3 linked regions of the Azospirillum brasilense genome follow. The protein of the gene in region 3 interacts with the protein of the main gene of each other region in a pairwise test. Links are inferred from orthologs where the notes say so. Each region holds a gene or a part of one and is shown on either strand. Other genes may lie near its edges.

The links.
Region 1: the proteins of D3869_RS21885 (region 3) and cyoB interact in binary tests that used the Escherichia coli proteins (3 or more experiments, as listed by UniProt). The link is inferred for Azospirillum brasilense from one-to-one orthologs.
Region 2: the proteins of D3869_RS21885 (region 3) and dnaE interact in binary tests that used the Escherichia coli proteins (3 or more experiments, as listed by UniProt). The link is inferred for Azospirillum brasilense from one-to-one orthologs.

What each region holds. Positions count from the first base shown.
Region 1 is NZ_CP032347.1:113,932-118,834, reverse strand. Bases 531-3,462 are described here. They hold cyoB (cytochrome o ubiquinol oxidase subunit I), read right to left. Parts: upstream 3,034-3,462; coding sequence 1,027-3,033; downstream 531-1,026. Other genes in these bases: cyoA (ubiquinol oxidase subunit II), read right to left, coding at 3,047-3,462; cyoC (cytochrome o ubiquinol oxidase subunit III), read right to left, coding at 531-1,023. In the rest of the region: cyoD (cytochrome o ubiquinol oxidase subunit IV), read right to left, coding at 1-391; more of cyoC, read right to left, coding at 388-530; more of cyoA, read right to left, coding at 3,463-4,234; D3869_RS22730 (MFS transporter), read left to right, coding at 4,445-4,903. UniProt on the Escherichia coli protein: Cytochrome bo(3) ubiquinol oxidase is the terminal enzyme in the aerobic respiratory chain of E.coli that predominates when cells are grown at high aeration.
Region 2 is NZ_CP032345.1:2,753,669-2,759,659, reverse strand. Bases 1,438-5,457 are described here. They hold dnaE (DNA polymerase III subunit alpha), read right to left. Parts: upstream 5,121-5,457; coding sequence 1,638-5,120; downstream 1,438-1,637. Other genes in these bases: D3869_RS13145 (hypothetical protein), read left to right, coding at 5,311-5,457. Outside these bases: D3869_RS33450 (hypothetical protein), read right to left, coding at 1-804; D3869_RS33445 (MBL fold metallo-hydrolase), read right to left, coding at 771-1,412; more of D3869_RS13145, read left to right, coding at 5,458-5,913. UniProt on the Escherichia coli protein: DNA polymerase III is a complex, multichain enzyme responsible for most of the replicative synthesis in bacteria. This DNA polymerase also exhibits 3' to 5' exonuclease activity. The alpha chain is the DNA polymerase catalytic subunit.
Region 3 is NZ_CP032346.1:1,737,354-1,742,188, forward strand. Bases 567-3,430 are described here. They hold D3869_RS21885 (aminotransferase), read left to right. Parts: upstream 567-1,348; coding sequence 1,349-2,512; downstream 2,513-3,430. Other genes in these bases: D3869_RS21875 (hypothetical protein), read left to right, coding at 567-818; D3869_RS21880 (hypothetical protein), read left to right, coding at 924-1,241; D3869_RS21890 (sensor histidine kinase), read left to right, coding at 2,659-3,430. Also shown: D3869_RS21870 (fumarylacetoacetate hydrolase family protein), read right to left, coding at 1-203; more of D3869_RS21875, read left to right, coding at 360-566; more of D3869_RS21890, read left to right, coding at 3,431-4,287; D3869_RS21895 (alpha-2-macroglobulin family protein), read left to right, coding at 4,474-4,835. UniProt on the Escherichia coli protein: Shows aminotransferase activity with methionine and histidine as substrates, and to a lesser extent also with phenylalanine.

The sequences.
Region 1 (4,903 bases), on a different replicon or contig from region 3:
GGCTCGGGTCGTGGATCGGCATCATGTTGGTGTTCAGGTGGTACATCACCCACAGCGAACCGGCCAGCATGATGACCACGACGATCAGCGTGAAGATCAGCGACAGCATCGTCCAGCCGCCTTCCGCCCGCCCGTTCATGTGCAGGAAGAAGATCATGTGGACGACGACCTGGACGGCGGCGAGCGCCATGATCGCGAGCGCGGTCATGTTCTTGTCCAGGATCGTCCCGTCCATGACCAGCCAGAAGGGAATGACCGTCAGGATCACCGACAGGACGAAGCCGATCACGTAGCTGCCGAGCGTGCCGTGGGCGTGCCCGTCGTCCCCGTGGCCGTGGTCGTGATGGCCGGCCCCATGGTGGCCGGCATGATGTTCGGCGTGAGGGGTCATCGCAGCATTCCCATCAGATAGACGAAGGTGAAGACGCCGATCCAGATGACGTCCAGGAAGTGCCAGAACAGGCTGAGGCACATCAGGCGCCGGCGGTTGGCCGGGATCAGGCCGCGCTTGTTGACCTGCACCATCAGCGTCACCAGCCAGACGAGGCCGAAGGTGACGTGCAGGCCGTGGGTGCCGACCAGCGTGAAGAAGGACGACAGGAAGGCGCTGCGCTGCGGGGTCGCCCCGATGTGGATCAGGTGGGCGAACTCGTAGAGTTCGATCGCCAGGAAGGCGGCGCCGAACAGGCCGGTCACCGCCAGCCACAGCTGGGTCTGCGACACCCGCCCCTTCTCCATCGCCAGCATGGCGAAGCCATAGGTGATGGAGGAGAACAGCAGCATGGCGGTGTTCAGCGCCACCAGCGGCAGGTCGAACAGGTCCTTGGGCGACGGCCCGGCGGCGTAGTTGCCGCCGAGCACGCCGTAGGTCGCGAACAGCACCGCGAAGATGAGGCAGTCGCTCATCAGGTAGATCCAGAAGCCCAGCATGGTGCTGGAGCCTTCGGGGTGCGCGTGCTCGTCCACAACGTGGAACACCGGAGCTTGGCTGCGGGGCCGCTCGGCTGTCAGGGTCGTGCTCATGCTTTACACCTGCCCGGAGAGGAGACGGGTCCGCTCGTTCTCGGTCCGCACCACCACGTCCGCCGGGATGTGGAAGTCGCGGTGATAGTTGAAGGTGTGGTGGATGGCCGCCGCCAGCAGGGCGACGAAGCTCACCGCCGCCAGCCACCAGATGTACCAGACCAGGGCGAAGCCGAGGACCACGCTGATCCCGGCCAGGATCACGCCGGTGCCGCTGTTGCTGGGCATGTGGATCGCCTTGTAGCCGCCGAGCGGGCGCTTGTAGCCGCGCTTCTTCATGTCCCACCACGCGTCGTTGTCGTGGATCATCGGCGTGAAGGCGAAGTTGTAGTCCGGCGGCGGCGAGGAGGTCGCCCATTCCAGGGTGCGGCCGTCCCACGGGTCGCCCGTGCGGTCGACCAGCTCACGGCGCTTCCAGACGCTGACGGCGATCTGGACGAGGAAGGAACCGATGCCCGCCGCGATCAGGACGGCGCCCACGGCGGCGATCTGGAACCAGATCTGGAGCGACGGGTCCTCGAACACGCGCAGGCGGCGGGTGACGCCCATCAGGCCCAGGACGTAGAGCGGCATGAAGGCGACCCAGAAGCCGACCACCCAGCACCAGAAGGACACCTTGCCCCAGAAGGGATCGAGGCGGAAGCCGAAGGCCTTGGGCCACCAGTAGTAGATGCCGGCGAACAGGCCGAACAGCACGCCGCCGATGATGACGTTGTGGAAATGGGCGATCAGGAACAGGCTGTTGTGCAGGACGAAGTCCGCCGGCGGGACGGCCAGCAGCACGCCCGTCATGCCGCCGACCACGAAGGTCAGCATGAAGGCGACGGTCCACATCATCGGCAGCTCGAACCGGATGCGGCCGCGGTACATGGTGAACAGCCAGTTGAAGATCTTCGCACCCGTCGGGATCGAGATGATCATCGTCGTGATGCCGAAGAAGGAGTTCACGCTGGCGCCCGACCCCATGGTGAAGAAGTGGTGCAGCCACACCAGGTAGGACAGGATCGTGATGACCACCGTCGCGTAGACCATGGAGGTGTAGCCAAACAGCTTCTTGCCCGAGAAGGTCGAGGTGACTTCGGAGAAGATGCCGAAGACCGGCAGGATCAGGATGTAGACTTCCGGGTGGCCCCAGATCCAGATCAGGTTCACGTACATCATCGGGCTGCCGCCGAGATCGTTCGTGAAGAAGTTCGTGCCGACGTAGCGGTCCAGCGACAGCAGGACCAGCGTGGCGGTCAGGATCGGGAAGGAGGCGACGATCAGCACGTTGGTGCAGAGCGACGTCCAGGTGAAGACCGGCATCTTCATCATGGTCATGCCGGGGGCGCGCATCTTGACGATCGTGCAGATCAGGTTGATGCCGGACAATGTTGTTCCGACACCGGCGATCTGCAACGCCCAGATGTAGTAGTCGACACCCGTCTCAGGGCTGTAGGCGATGTTGGACAGCGGCGGATAGGCCAGCCAGCCGGTGCGCGCGAACTCGCCAACGAACAGCGAGACCATGATCAGCACAGCACCGCCCACCGTCATCCAGAAGCTGAAGTTGTTCAGGAACGGGAAGGACACGTCGCGGGCGCCGATCTGCAGCGGCACCACGTAGTTCATCAGGCCCGTGACGAAGGGCATCGCCACGAAGAAGATCATGATGACGCCGTGGGCGGTGAAGATCTGGTCGTAATGGTGCGCGTTGAGGTAGCCCTCGCTGCCGCCGAAGGCGATGGCCTGCTGGAGGCGCATCATGATGGCGTCGGCGAAGCCGCGCAGAAGCATGATCAGGCCCAGCACCATGTACATGATGCCGATGCGCTTGTGGTCGACGGTGGTGAACCACTCCTTCCAGAGATAGCCCCACAGCCGGAAATAGCTCAGCGCCGCGACGAGCGCGATGCCGCCCAGCACGACCGCGACGAAGGTCGCGACCACGATGGGCTCGTGATAGGGGAAGGACTCCAGGGTCAGACGCCCGAAGAGCGGGTGGGTGGCGACGGTCGATGTGTCGATCATGGCGGTGGGCCGCTCAGGGATTGGCCGTCAGCCGCGGCCCGAACGCAGGGGCGGACGCGGAGATCGGCGTGATGGAGGAGCGCGGCAGACCCGCGCCGGAAATCGGACTGGAAATCGGAGACTCGTCGGCGGGAGCGTTCAGCACGCCCAGCGACGACTCGACGGCGCGGCCGGTCAGTTCCTCGGTCGAGCAGATGCCCGCCACATAGACCGGAACCGGGCCGAGAACGGCGGTGCCGCGGCGGGACAGCTTGTCGTGCATCAGCGGCATCACGTTGTCGATGCCGGCGAGGCCGAGGCCGCCCTTGGCGTCGATGGCCATCATGTCGTGCATGCACATCTTGCCCGGCTCGACGCACATCCCGACGATGGCCTTGAACAGGCCCGAGTCGACGGCGCCGTAGCGGCGCACCGGCTCGTTCTCGCTGGGACGCTCAAGCTGGAGGTAGCCGTCGCGGTCGAGCTTGCCGCCGCCCGCCTTGATGTCCGCCACCCACTTGTCGAAGCCGTCGGCGGCCAGACCGTGGAAGGTGAAGCGCATGTGCGAGAAGCCGGCGCCGCTGTAGTTGGCGGAGAAGCCCTTGTAGCTGCCCGGCTCGTTGATGACGGCGTGCAGCTTCGTCTCCATGCCGGCCATGGCGTAGATCTGCCCGGCCAGCGCGGGGATGTAGAAGGAGTTCATCACCGTCGAGGAGGTGATGTTGAAGCGGATCGGCCGGTCCACCGGGGCGGCCACCTCGTTCACCGTGGCGATGCCGTATTCCGGGTAGATGAACAGCCACTTCCAGTCGAGCGCCACGACGTTGACGTCGAGCATCTTGGTGTCGGCCGGAACCGGGCGCCCGGCGGCGATGCGGTCGAGCGGGCGGTAGGGGTCGAGCAGGTGGGTCGCCATCCAGGTGAGCGCGCCCAGGCAGATGATGATGAGCAGCGGGGCCGCCCAGATCACCAGCTCGAGCTGCGTCGAATGGTCCCAGTCCGGGTCGTACTGGGCCGTGCTATTCGACTGGCGGTAGCGCCACGCGAACAGCACCGTCAGCACCATCACCGGAATGATGATGAGAAGCATCAGGAGGGTGGAAATGGTGATGAGGTTGGCCTGTTGGCTCGCCACGTCGCCGGACGGGCTCATCACCACAAGGTTGCAGCCGCTCAAAACCGCCATCAGCGGCAAGAGGGCCAAGGCGCGGAAACGGGTCAAGGCAGGACCTGTCAGCAGGGGTTCGCTTTGGATTTGGGCGAAGAGCTAACCCCCACGGGCCGGGTCGGACATTGGACAATTTGTCCAATGCGCCGCGATTCCGCGCAGCCATTGACGCACATCAAAGCAATGCGCCCATGGGCGTGGCAGAATGCCGTTGCGGTGCCTATTTAATTCCCTCTGACGCAATTGCCAGACGGTGGGGGGACCATGGGATCATCGACCACGGCGACCGAACGGGACGCAAGGCTGGTCAATGCCCGCGACCACCGGGTGAATCCCGGTGAAATCGCGATTGGCGTCATCATCGGACGGACGTCCGAATTCTTCGATTTTTTCGTTTATGCCATCGCTTCGGTGATCGTCTTCCCGAAGCTGGTCTTTCCCTATCTTGACCCGCTGACCGGAACGCTGTGGTCCTTCGCGATTTTCGCGCTGGCCTTCGTCGCCCGCCCGGTGGGCAGCATGCTGTTCATGGCGATCGACCGCGCCCACGGACGCGGCGCCAAGCTGACCCTCTCCTTGTTCCTGCTGGGGACCTCGACGGTCGCCATCGCCTTCCTGCCGGGCTACGAGCAGATCGGCGCGGCGGCGATCTGGCTGCTGGCGGCGGCCCGCATCGGCCAGGGTCTGGCGCTGGGCGGCGCCTGGGACGGCCTCGCCTCGCTG
Region 2 (5,991 bases), on a different replicon or contig from region 3:
GCGGGTCTTGACGATCCCATAGGCTTTGCGGCTGAACCCGTAAAACTCACCCCGCTTCGCGTGGTCCGTCTCGTCGCTCAGGCGCGACCAGCCCTCACGGTTGAAAAAGGCCACCAGTTCGGTGACGAAGATCAAGGGCTCCTCCACCCGCGAATGGCGCCCCAAGGCGCCCAGCAACGTGGCGCGCGGATGGATGTATTCCTTCCTCTCCGATTCGTCCCCGCTGGAGACGACGCTCACCACGGGGGACACCTGCTTGAGAAAGGCACCGGAAAAGTCGGCGGAACCATGGTGGGGCGCCTTGAACACCTCGGACCGCAGATCGATCTCGCCGCTCTCCTGTCGGCGGGCCAACAGGCGACTGGCCTCGTCGTTCAGGTCGCCGGTGAACAGGTAGCTGAATCCGCCGTATCGCAGGCGAAAGACGATGGAATGGCCATTGATGGTGTGCGACGCGGAGAGTCCCTTGAACCCATGATCGCCGAGATCGAGGGACTCGTGCCCGACCCGTGGCCCTTTCGGAGGGTTGCCGAGGAACGCCAATCCTTCGACGCCCCTCGCCATCGTCGGAACCGGCCCGAGGACGGAAATTTTGAGATCCTCGCCTTCGAAGAATGCGAAGGCGTCGTCGTGACCGGAGCGCAGCCTGCGGAACGCGATGGGGGAACGGGCCGCCCACGCCGAAAGCGCCGCTTTCCAAGCCCGAAACGGTTTGTTCATGTCCGCGTCGGAAACCTCCAGCAGATTCTCTTGGAGGCCGGTGACGATCGTCACGCCGTCAACCTCCTCGGTGCGCCCCAGCATGTCCCTTTCCGGAATGGTCCGCCCCCGGCGTCCTTGCTGGGGCGCTTGACCAGACCGTTGTGATAGACCCGCTGCGGCGCGATGAAGAGGCGCTTTCTGGGTTCCGGATTGCCTTCCGACTTGTGGATTTCGGTAAGACCGGCGAAGTGATCGGCGTCGCCGTGCGTGACCAGGATGCAGTCGATGCGCTTGGGTTGGTCCCGGCTCGACCCCCGGTAACGCGCCGCCAGATAACGGGCGAACATCTGGTTGTCGCCGCCGTCCACCAGGATGATCTTGCCGTCCGGTGATTCGATGACGGCCCCGTCGCCCTGCTGGACATCGACGAAATTGACCTTCAACACTTTGCTCGAAGCGCGGGGCGCCACGACGTCGGCCGCGGCGATCCGCGACGACGCCTTTGGGCAAATGAATGCTTCGGTTTCGATTGGCAGGATGCTGCCGTCGCCCCGCTCTTGATAGGTGACCGTCTTGATGCGGAGGTGGTCCGGCTTGCGCTCCACCACCTCGACATAGTCGCCCCAGGCCAGCGTGTGCAGACGCTTACGGCGATCCGGATTCAGAAACACGTCCGCAAGATCGACATTGATGACGCATTGCTCAGTCATGCCATGCCTCCGCACCAGACCTCGCCCCGCATACGGCAGTATGTATTTACATTTGCCTGAGAAAAACGGTCACCAAATCCCCGAAACCACCCACCTTCCCAAACAAAAAATAGCACGACAACCGCACCCCGTCATCGCAAATTCATTGCGCCAACCGGGATCGCTGCGCAACACCACGAAATCGCGGGCGCAGTCTTATTGAAATTCTGAAATATTTCTTTTCTGCTACAGCTCCACCACCTCGACGACGCCGGGCACGGCCTTCAGCGCGGCGCGGCTCTGGTTGGTGATGTTGAAGGAACCGGGAAGCTGGATCTCCACCTCCTTCAGCGGGTCGATCTCGACCAGCAGGTGGATCTTGCCCTTGCCGCGGGCCAGCCGCTCCAGCATGCCGCGGATGCTCTCCACTGGCCCACCGTCGCGCACCACCACCTTCAAGCCGTCCGAGACCTGGGCGACGGCGTCCTCCAGCGGCTTGACTTCCTGGCAGGTCAGGCGGATGTCCTCGCCGTTCATCTGGACGTCCACGGTCATCAGCACCGGGCGCCCGGCCTCCAGCAGGTCGCGGTTGGTCGCCAGCACCTCGGAGAAGACCGTCACCTCATAGCCGCCGCTGCTGTCGGACAGCTCCACGAAGGCGAAGCGGTTGCCCGACTTCGCGGTCTTCTCCTTGCGGCTGACCACGATGCCGGCAACGCTGCGCCGGGTCGAGCCGCCGCCGGTCACCGCCGTGGCGAGGTCCGCCGACCGCACCACCCTCATGCGGGCCAGCGGGCCGGCAAAGGCGTCCAGCGGGTGGGCGGACAGGTAGAAGCCGATGGCGCCGAACTCGTGCTTCAGCTTCTCCAGCGGCTCCCATTCCTTCACCTTGGGCAGGTCCGGCTCCTTCAGCCCGCCCCCGGCGCCGCCGAACAGGTTGCCGATGCCGCTGTCGCGCTCCGCCGCCTCGGCCTGGGCGTAGCGGATCAGAGTCTCCAGCGCCGCGTGGACTTGGGCGCGGTTCGGGTTGATGCCGTCGAAGGCCCCGGCGCAGGTCAGGTTCTCCAACTGGCGCTTGTTGATGGTCTTCAGGTCGAGGCGGCGGGCGAAGTCGAACAGGCTCTTGTAGGGACCGTTCCTGCGCCGCTCCTCCACCACCGCCCTCATGGCGGGGAGGCCGACGCCCTTGACCGCGGCCAGCGCGTAGCGCACCGCCTTAGTGCCGTCGGGCAGCGCCTCCACCCCGAAGATGCTGTCGGATTTGTTGATGTCCGGAGTCAGCAGCTTGATCTTCAGCCGCACCAGTTCCTGCCGGAAGACGTTCAGCTTGTCGGTGTTGCCGAGGTCGAGCGTCATCGACGCCGCCATGAACTCCACTGGGTGGTTCGCCTTCAGATAGGCGGTGTGGTAGGCGACCAGGGCGTAGGCGGCGGCGTGGCTCTTGTTGAAGCCGTAGCCGGCGAACTTCATCACTTGGTCGAAGATCATGCTGGCTTGGTCGGGGTCCACCCCGCGGCCGGCGGCGCCGTCGCAGAAGATCTTCCGCTGGGCGTCCATCTCCTCCTTGATCTTCTTGCCCATGGCGCGGCGCAGAAGGTCGGCGCCGCCCAGCGAATAGCCGGACAGCACCTGGGCGATCTGCATGACCTGCTCCTGGTAGATCATGATCCCGAAGGTCTCCTTCAGAATCGGCTCCAGGGTGGGATTCATGTAGTCGGCGGGCTCCTCGCCGTTCTTCACCTTGATGTATTTGGGGATGTTGTCCATCGGGCCGGGGCGGTAGAGCGACACCAGCGCGATGATGTCCTCCAGCCGGTTCGGCTTCAGCCGGCGCAGCACGTCGCGCATGCCCGAGCTTTCCAGCTGGAACACGCCGGTCGATTCGGCGCGGCCCAGAAGCTCGTAGCTCTTCACGTCGTCCAGCGTGACGGTGGTCAGGTCCGGCTTTTCGGGGATCAGGTCCACCGCCGTCTTCAGCACGGTCAGCGTCTTCAGGCCGAGGAAGTCGAACTTCACCAGCCCGGCCTGCTCGACGAACTTCATGTTGAACTGGGTGACCGGCATGTCCGAGCGCGGGTCTCGGTACAGCGGCACCAGATCGTGCAGCGGCCGGTCGCCGATCACCACGCCCGCCGCGTGGGTCGAGGCGTGGCGGTACAGACCCTCCAGCTTCAGCGCGATGTTGACGAGGCGCGCCACCGTCTCGTCGCCGTCGCGGGCCTGGCGCAGCATCTCCTCGCTGTCGAGCGCCTGCTGGAGCGTCACCGGGTTGGCCGGGTTGTTCGGCACCAGCTTGCAGATCTTGTCCACCTGCCCGTAGGGCATCTGGAGCACGCGCCCGACGTCGCGCAGCACGGCGCGGGCCTGCAGCTTACCGAAGGTGATGATCTGGGCGACGCGGTCGTAGCCGTACTTGTCCTGGACGTAGCGGATCACCTCTTCGCGGCGGTCCTGGCAGAAGTCCACGTCGAAGTCGGGCATCGACACGCGTTCGGGATTCAGGAATCGCTCGAACAGCAGGCCGAAACGCAGCGGGTCCAGGTCGGTGATGGTCAGCGCCCAGGCGACGACCGAGCCGGCGCCCGAACCACGGCCCGGCCCCACCGGGATGTCGTGCGACTTGGCCCACTTGATGAAGTCCGACACGATCAGGAAGTAGCCGGGGAACTTCATCGACACGATGACGTCCAGCTCGAACTCCAGCCGCTCGAAGTAGGTCTTGCGGGTCTCTTCGCGCTGCTCCGGCGTCATGTCCGGGGTGTAGACGACGCTGTTCAGCCGCATCTCCAGACCCTCGCGGGACTGGGCGCGCAACTCCTCCCCCTCGTCGCGGCCGCCCTCGCAGGGGAAGGGCGGCAGGATGGGCTTGATCGGCTTCAGCAGGAAGGAGCAGCGTTTGGCGATGGCGACCGTGTTGTCCACCGCCTCCGGCAGGTCCTTGAACAGCTCCCGCATCTCCTCGGCCGACTTGAAGCGGTGGTCGGGGGTGAGGCGGCGGCGCTCGGTCTGGCTGATGTAGGCGCCCTCGGCGATGCAGAGCAGCGCGTCGTGCGCCTCGTACATGTCCTCGGTCGCGAAATAGCAGTCGTTGGTGGCGACCAGCGGCAGATCGTGAGCATAGGCGAGGTCGATCAGCGCCGGCTCGATGGCGTCCTCGATCACCGCGAAATGGTCGCGGTGGCGCTGAAGCTCGACGTAGAGGCGGCCGGGGAACAGCCGCTTCAGCCGCTCCAGAACGTCGAGCGCCAAATCCTTCTGCCCCTCGCCCAGCAGCCGCCCGACCGAGCCGGCGGGGCCGCCGGTCAGCGCGATCAGCCCGGCGGAATGGCCCTCCAGCGCGTCCAGCGGGATCTGCGGCCCGGCCATCGGGTCGGATTCCAGGAAGGCCTTGGAGACCAGCTTCATCAGGTTCCGGTAGCCCTCGTCGGTCTGGCAGAGCAGGACGAGCTGGTCGGGGGCCGACGCCGCCTTGCCCGGCAGGCCCGGCTTGCCGTTGGCGGGACCGACTCGGGTGATGCCCAGGACCGTGCCGATGATCGGCTGCACGCCCGAATCCGCGGCGGCCAGCGCGAACTCCAGCGCGCCGAACAGGTTGCCGGTGTCGGTCACGGCGACCGCCGGCATCTCCTTCTTCTGGCAGAGCTTGACCAGCTCCTTCACCTTGATGGCGCCCTCGGACAGGGAATAGGCGGAATGGACGCGCAGGTGGATGAAGTCGGCGTGGGGCATGGCGGGGATGGGCACCGGTTCCAGCGAAGGGGGACGTCTCCCCTTAGTCGTCGCGCATCCCGTCCCGCACTGCAAGGGACCAAGCGCGGGCCCGGCCATGCGGCGATGCGCCAACCCGATCGGGGGCAAGGGAAGATTCCCCGATCATGCGTGTTCGTGCTATCGAAAGAGGCAGAGCCACGACCCGAGAATGACCCGTTCCATGCGCCGCATCCGCTCCAGCGCCGTCCTGGCGGTGCTGGCGGCCACGCTCCTCACGGCTTGCCAGACCACCGGCGCCCCCGCGCCGTCCGCGGAGCAGACCCACCGGCCGCCGCCGACCGTTACGCCCGCCTCCCCCCTGTCCGACGCGCCGGGGCGCGTCGTCGCGCAGAACAAGGGCTGGGTCGTGCGGGCGCATCCGGCCACCAAGACCGGCTCGGCCTATTGCTACGCCACGCGGACCGACGACTCCTCCCCCCTCTCCTTCCGGGCGACGGCGAAGGGAGCGGCCATGCTGGTCAACGCCGACCAGCACGCCCAGGCCGGCAAGGACACGGAAAGCCGCCTGACCGCCATCTTCCCCGACGGCGAGACCATGGCGCTGGAGGCCAGCCCCCTGCCCGACGGCGGCGTGGTCGTCCCGGTCGAGCTGCCGAAATACGAGGACCTGTTCGAACCCTTCATGCGGTCGCGCGCGGTGACCCTGCAACGGGACGGCGGCGGGACGGAGATCGGCGACGTCAATTTGGGCGGTTCCTCCTGGGCGCTGGCCGCCCTGGACGAGTGCCGCATCCTGCATACGGATAAGTGAGGAGATTCGGGGGTCTGACCCGCAGTGGGTGCATCGGACACCACATTGACCGACGGGTTGCCCGCCTCTAGCCTCCGC
Region 3 (4,835 bases):
GCGACGCAGGGGCCGAGCCGGGTCCCGTCCGGCACCTGGGCCAGCCGGTCGGTGTCGAGCGTCCGCAGATGGGCCAGCCCATCCTCGGTCAGGGTGGACGGGCCGATGTCCGACACCACGCCCGACAGGTCGCGGATCACGCCGTTGCGGTCCAGAAGGCCCGGACGCTCATGGCCCGGCGGGCCGAATCGCAGAAGTTTCATCAGGCTAAACCCTTCCCGTTCCCGAAGGTTGAGCCGCGCCTCTCCTCCGGTGAGTGCTGTCCGGTTCCGGCCGAAGCCGGAAAGGGGCTGTTCCGTCGCGGTCCGGTCTGGTGTACCCTTTTTTCAGCCCATGGGGAAACCAGACGGGAGGCGGAGATGCCGGTGTGGCGCCGTTACCTCGTGAAGGAACCGACCGGGCGGCTGGTCGAGCTGCCGAGCCGCCAGTACGACCGCGCCGACGACGGCACGGCGCCGATCCCCGACTACGCCGGTCGCTGCGTTGAACTGGTGTCGGCGGTGCTGGTCGGCAAGCAGGGCGCCGCGCCCACGGTGACCGAAGTCGCCTTCACCAAGCTGTATTTCGACCAGTCGGGATTCGTGGACGCCGCCAAGCGGGAGCGGATGATCCGCCTGATGCTGGAAAGCTGCGCCGACCGGCGCTGCCGCCGACCGGTCCGGCGGACGGGGTGCACCGACTGCAACGCCCTGGCGGAACGGGCGGATGCCGCCCGCAACGAGCTGATGCGCGACTTCGAATGGGCGCCCGCGCCGGCGGAGGTCACCGCCGCGCTGTTCGTCCTGGGGCCTCCCGGCGGCGGCGCCCCGTTGCATTGACACCCCCCTTTCCCCGCCGCCTCCCCCGAAAAGTCACATCCCCCGTCCTCTTCCCCTGTGCCCGTATGCCCCCATATGGCTTGCAGCACAGGAGGAGGAGCCCCGATGCATCGCCGCGCCGCCATCCGCCGCTCGCTGCTTGCCCGGCCCACGCTCGCCCGCGTCCGGCAACTCGCGCTGATCGGCACGGGGTGGAGCCTGATCGGACTGGGCGCCCTGATGTCCCCGCTGCCGGGACCGTTCGGCTTCCCGGTGGCGCTTGCCGGCGGGGTGATCCTGCTGCGCAACTCCGCCGACGCCCGCCGCCTGTTCGTGCGGCTGAAGCGCCGCCATCCCCGCCTGCTCAGCCCCGTCGAGCGCATCCGCGTCAAGCTGCGCCACCGCCGCAACGCGGCCAGGGCCAAGGCCGCCGCCACCGCCTGACTGTCGCTGCCTGTCCGTCACCGCCGGGCGGATCTGCGGACGGGGCGCTGGACAGCGCCGGCCGGCTGCGGCATTCCTGTCCGCTTCGGTGGTCAGGAGGCTCAAAGGTGAAGTCCGGCAACGCAATCCTGTCGAGCTACGGCACGACGATCTTCGAGGTGATGTCCCGCCTGTCGGACGAGCACAAGGCGATCAATCTCGGCCAGGGCTTCCCCGACGAGCGTGGCCCCGCCGACGTGCTGGACGTGGCGGCCAAGGCGGTCCTCGACGGGTGGAACCAGTATCCGCCGATGATGGGCACCCCGGAGCTGCGGCAGGCGGTGGCCGCGCACGGCAAGCGCTTCTACGGGCTGGACATCGACTGGAAGACCGAGGTGATGGTGACCTCCGGCGCCACCGAGGCGCTGACCGCCAGCCTGCTCGGCCTCATCAATCCGGGCGACGAGGTCGTGCTGTTCCAGCCCATGTACGACAGCTACCTGCCGATCGTTCGGCTGGCCGGCGGCGTGCCGCGCTTCGTCAGCCTGAAGGCCCCGGACTGGAGCTTCACGCGGGCTGACCTGGAGGCGGTCTTTTCGTCCAAGACCAAGCTCGTCCTCATCAACGACCCGCTGAATCCCGCCGCCAAGGTCTTCACCCGCGCGGAGCTGGAGTTGCTGGCGGAGTTCGTCCAGCGCTTCGACGCCTTCGCCGTCTGCGACGAGGTGTACGAGCACATCATCTTCGACGGGCTTGAACACATTCCGCTGATGACCCTGCCCGGCATGCGCGACCGCTGCCTGAAGATCGGCTCGGCCGGCAAGACCTTCTCGCTGACCGGCTGGAAGGTCGGTTACGTCACCGGCGCCCCGCATCTGCTCCAGCCCGTCGTCAAGGCGCACCAGTACATCACCTTCACGACGCCGCCCAACCTCCAGGCGGCGGTCGCCTATGGGCTGGGCAAGGACGGCGCCTACTTCACCGGGCTGGCCACGGGGCTGCAGGCCAAGCGCGACCGGCTGGCCGACGGGCTGCGCGCCGTTGGGTTCGAGGTGCTGCCGTCCGCCGGCACCTATTTCGTGGTCGCCGACGTGTCGCCCTTCGGCTTCGACGGCAACGACGAGGACTTCTGCCGCCGCCTGACCGCCGAGGCCGGGGTCACGGCGATCCCCGTGGGGGCCTTTTTCGTCGAGGACGCGCCGCGCAGTTTCATCCGCTTCTGCTTCTCCAAGAAGGACGAGATTCTCGACGGAGCGGTTGAGCGGCTGAACGCCTATTTCTCGCGGAAATGATGTGAGGCCCTGCGCCGTCAACGCGGGATGGAGAGGCTTGCCGGGACCTTCGATGGCGTGATACCCCTGTTGATCTAGGGTCGATACCGGGCCGGAACGGATCCTTGTCCGTGACCGCCCGGTGGACCGCCTGTGGAAAGACCGGGATGCGCCTGCCGATCTCGTTCCGCTGGTGCGTGTTCGCCATCGCCGCCGTTGCGATCACGGTGGTTTGGGGAGCCCACGCGCAGGTGGTGCGCGAACTGCTTGACGGCCAGACGCGGGAGGCGGTGGCGAAGGCCGAGATCATGGTCCGCGCCTTCGCCAAGAGCACCCACCGCGCGGTGCACGAGGTGGACATCACGCTGCGTTCCCTGGCGCTGGAGTTCGGGGAGAGCGGCCTGCCCGGCGTCCGCAGCTTCCTCGACCAGACGCTCTACGATCCGACGCTGATCCATCACTTCACCCTGCTCGACGCCGACGGGACCGTGCTGTTGCGCAGCGAAGGGCCGGGTGGGCGGGCGAACGAACGGGACGAGACCGCTTTCGCTTTCCACCAGGGCACCGGCCGCGACCTGATGCACATCGGCGCGCCCTTTCCCGGGACGACCGGCGGCGGGCCGCTTCTGCGCTTCAGCCGACGGCTGACCGACGGGGACGGCGGCTTCGCGGGGCTCGTGATCGCCAACATCGACCCCGACATCCTGGGGGAGTTCTACCAGCAGGCCAATCTGGGGCCGCAGGGGGTGGTGACCCTGATCGGGATGGACAAGGTGATCCGCGCCCGCGGGGCGTCGCGCGGCGTCGAGGCGGTCGGCCTCGCCATCCCCCAGTCCCGCCTGTGGAAGGAGCTGGGCCGGTCGCTCGCCGGTGTCTATTGGCAGGAGTCGCAGACCGACGGCGTCCTGCGTGCCTTCGCCTACCGCCTGGTGGAGAATTATCCGCTGGTCGCGACGGTCGGCGTCGCACAGGCGGACATCGAGGCGGCGGTGGCCGATCTGCGCAACACGCTGTTCCTGCTGGCGGCGATCCTGACCGCGTCCATTCTGCTGGTGACGCTGTTCCTTCTGCTGCAGCACCGCACGGCGGAGCGGCTGCGCGCCGCGCTGGCCCTGAACCGCAATTTCCTCGCCCGCGTCAGCCACGAGCTGCGCACGCCGCTGAACGCCATCCTCGGCTTCTCCGAGGTCATCCGCGACCAGATGCTGGGGCCGCAGGCCGGCGGGCGCTACGCCGACTACGCCCGCGACATCCATGAATCGGGGCGGCACCTGCTGGGGCTGATCAACGACATCATGGATCTGTCGCGGCTCCAGGCGGGAACGCTGCCCCTGCATCCGGAGGATCTCGACGTCGCTCCGGTCGTGGAATGGGCGTTCCGCGTGGTCGCGCCGCAGGCCGACGCCAAGGGCATCCGGCTCGACATGAACGTCGAGCCGGGGCATCACAGCGTCTCGGCGGACCAGCGCGCCCTGAAGCAGATGCTCCTGAACCTGCTGGCCAACGCCGTCACCTTCACGCCGGACGGCGGGCGCATCCTGGTGACGGTCGGCGGCGGGCCGGACGGCGGGTGCCGCGTCCGGGTGGCGGACAACGGCATCGGCATGACGCCGGAGCAACTCCATCAGGCCGCGGAGCCCTTCGGGCAGGCCGAGGTGCATGTGGCGCTTCCCGGGCAGGGCAGCGGGCTGGGGCTGTCCATCGTCAAGTCGCTGATGGAGGCCCATGGCGGACGCCTGTGCATCGACAGCCGGCCCGGCGAGGGCAGCCAGTTCACGCTGGAATTCGCCGGCTGATCCCGGCCTGATCCGCTCCCCGTCCACCCTGCGGGATTTTCCGGGCGGGGGCGCAAAGCCGTGGCGAAACCAGGGGCGCTTCGGCATACTCCGCGCCGGTTTGCCGAAAACGGTGTTTTCGCAGGCCCCAAGTTTTCGCATAGGCCCGCGCGCGCCGCGCCGGGCGGCTGGTCCAGGGAAGATCGAATGTTGCGTGCAGTGGCGCGTGTCTGTGCCGTCCTCGTCGCGTCCTCAACCCCCGTCATCGCCGCCGACGCGCCGCCCGAGCCGGTGCCCTTCGGCGTGTCCTCCGCCGAGGTGGTGGCGGAGCGCGACGTGCCGCAGGCCTGCTTCACCTTCACCGACCGGCTGGAGAAGTCGCGCGCGGTGAACTACCGCGACTATGTGGAGGTGACGCCCGTCGGCAATGGGGTGGCCGGTGGTGGAGCCGCCTTCGACGGGACCGCCGTGGCGCGCGACCGCACCCTCTGCGTCGAGGGGCTGAAGCACGGGCAGAGCTACCGCATCACCCTGCGCGACGGGCTGCCGGGCAGCGACGGCAAGCGCCT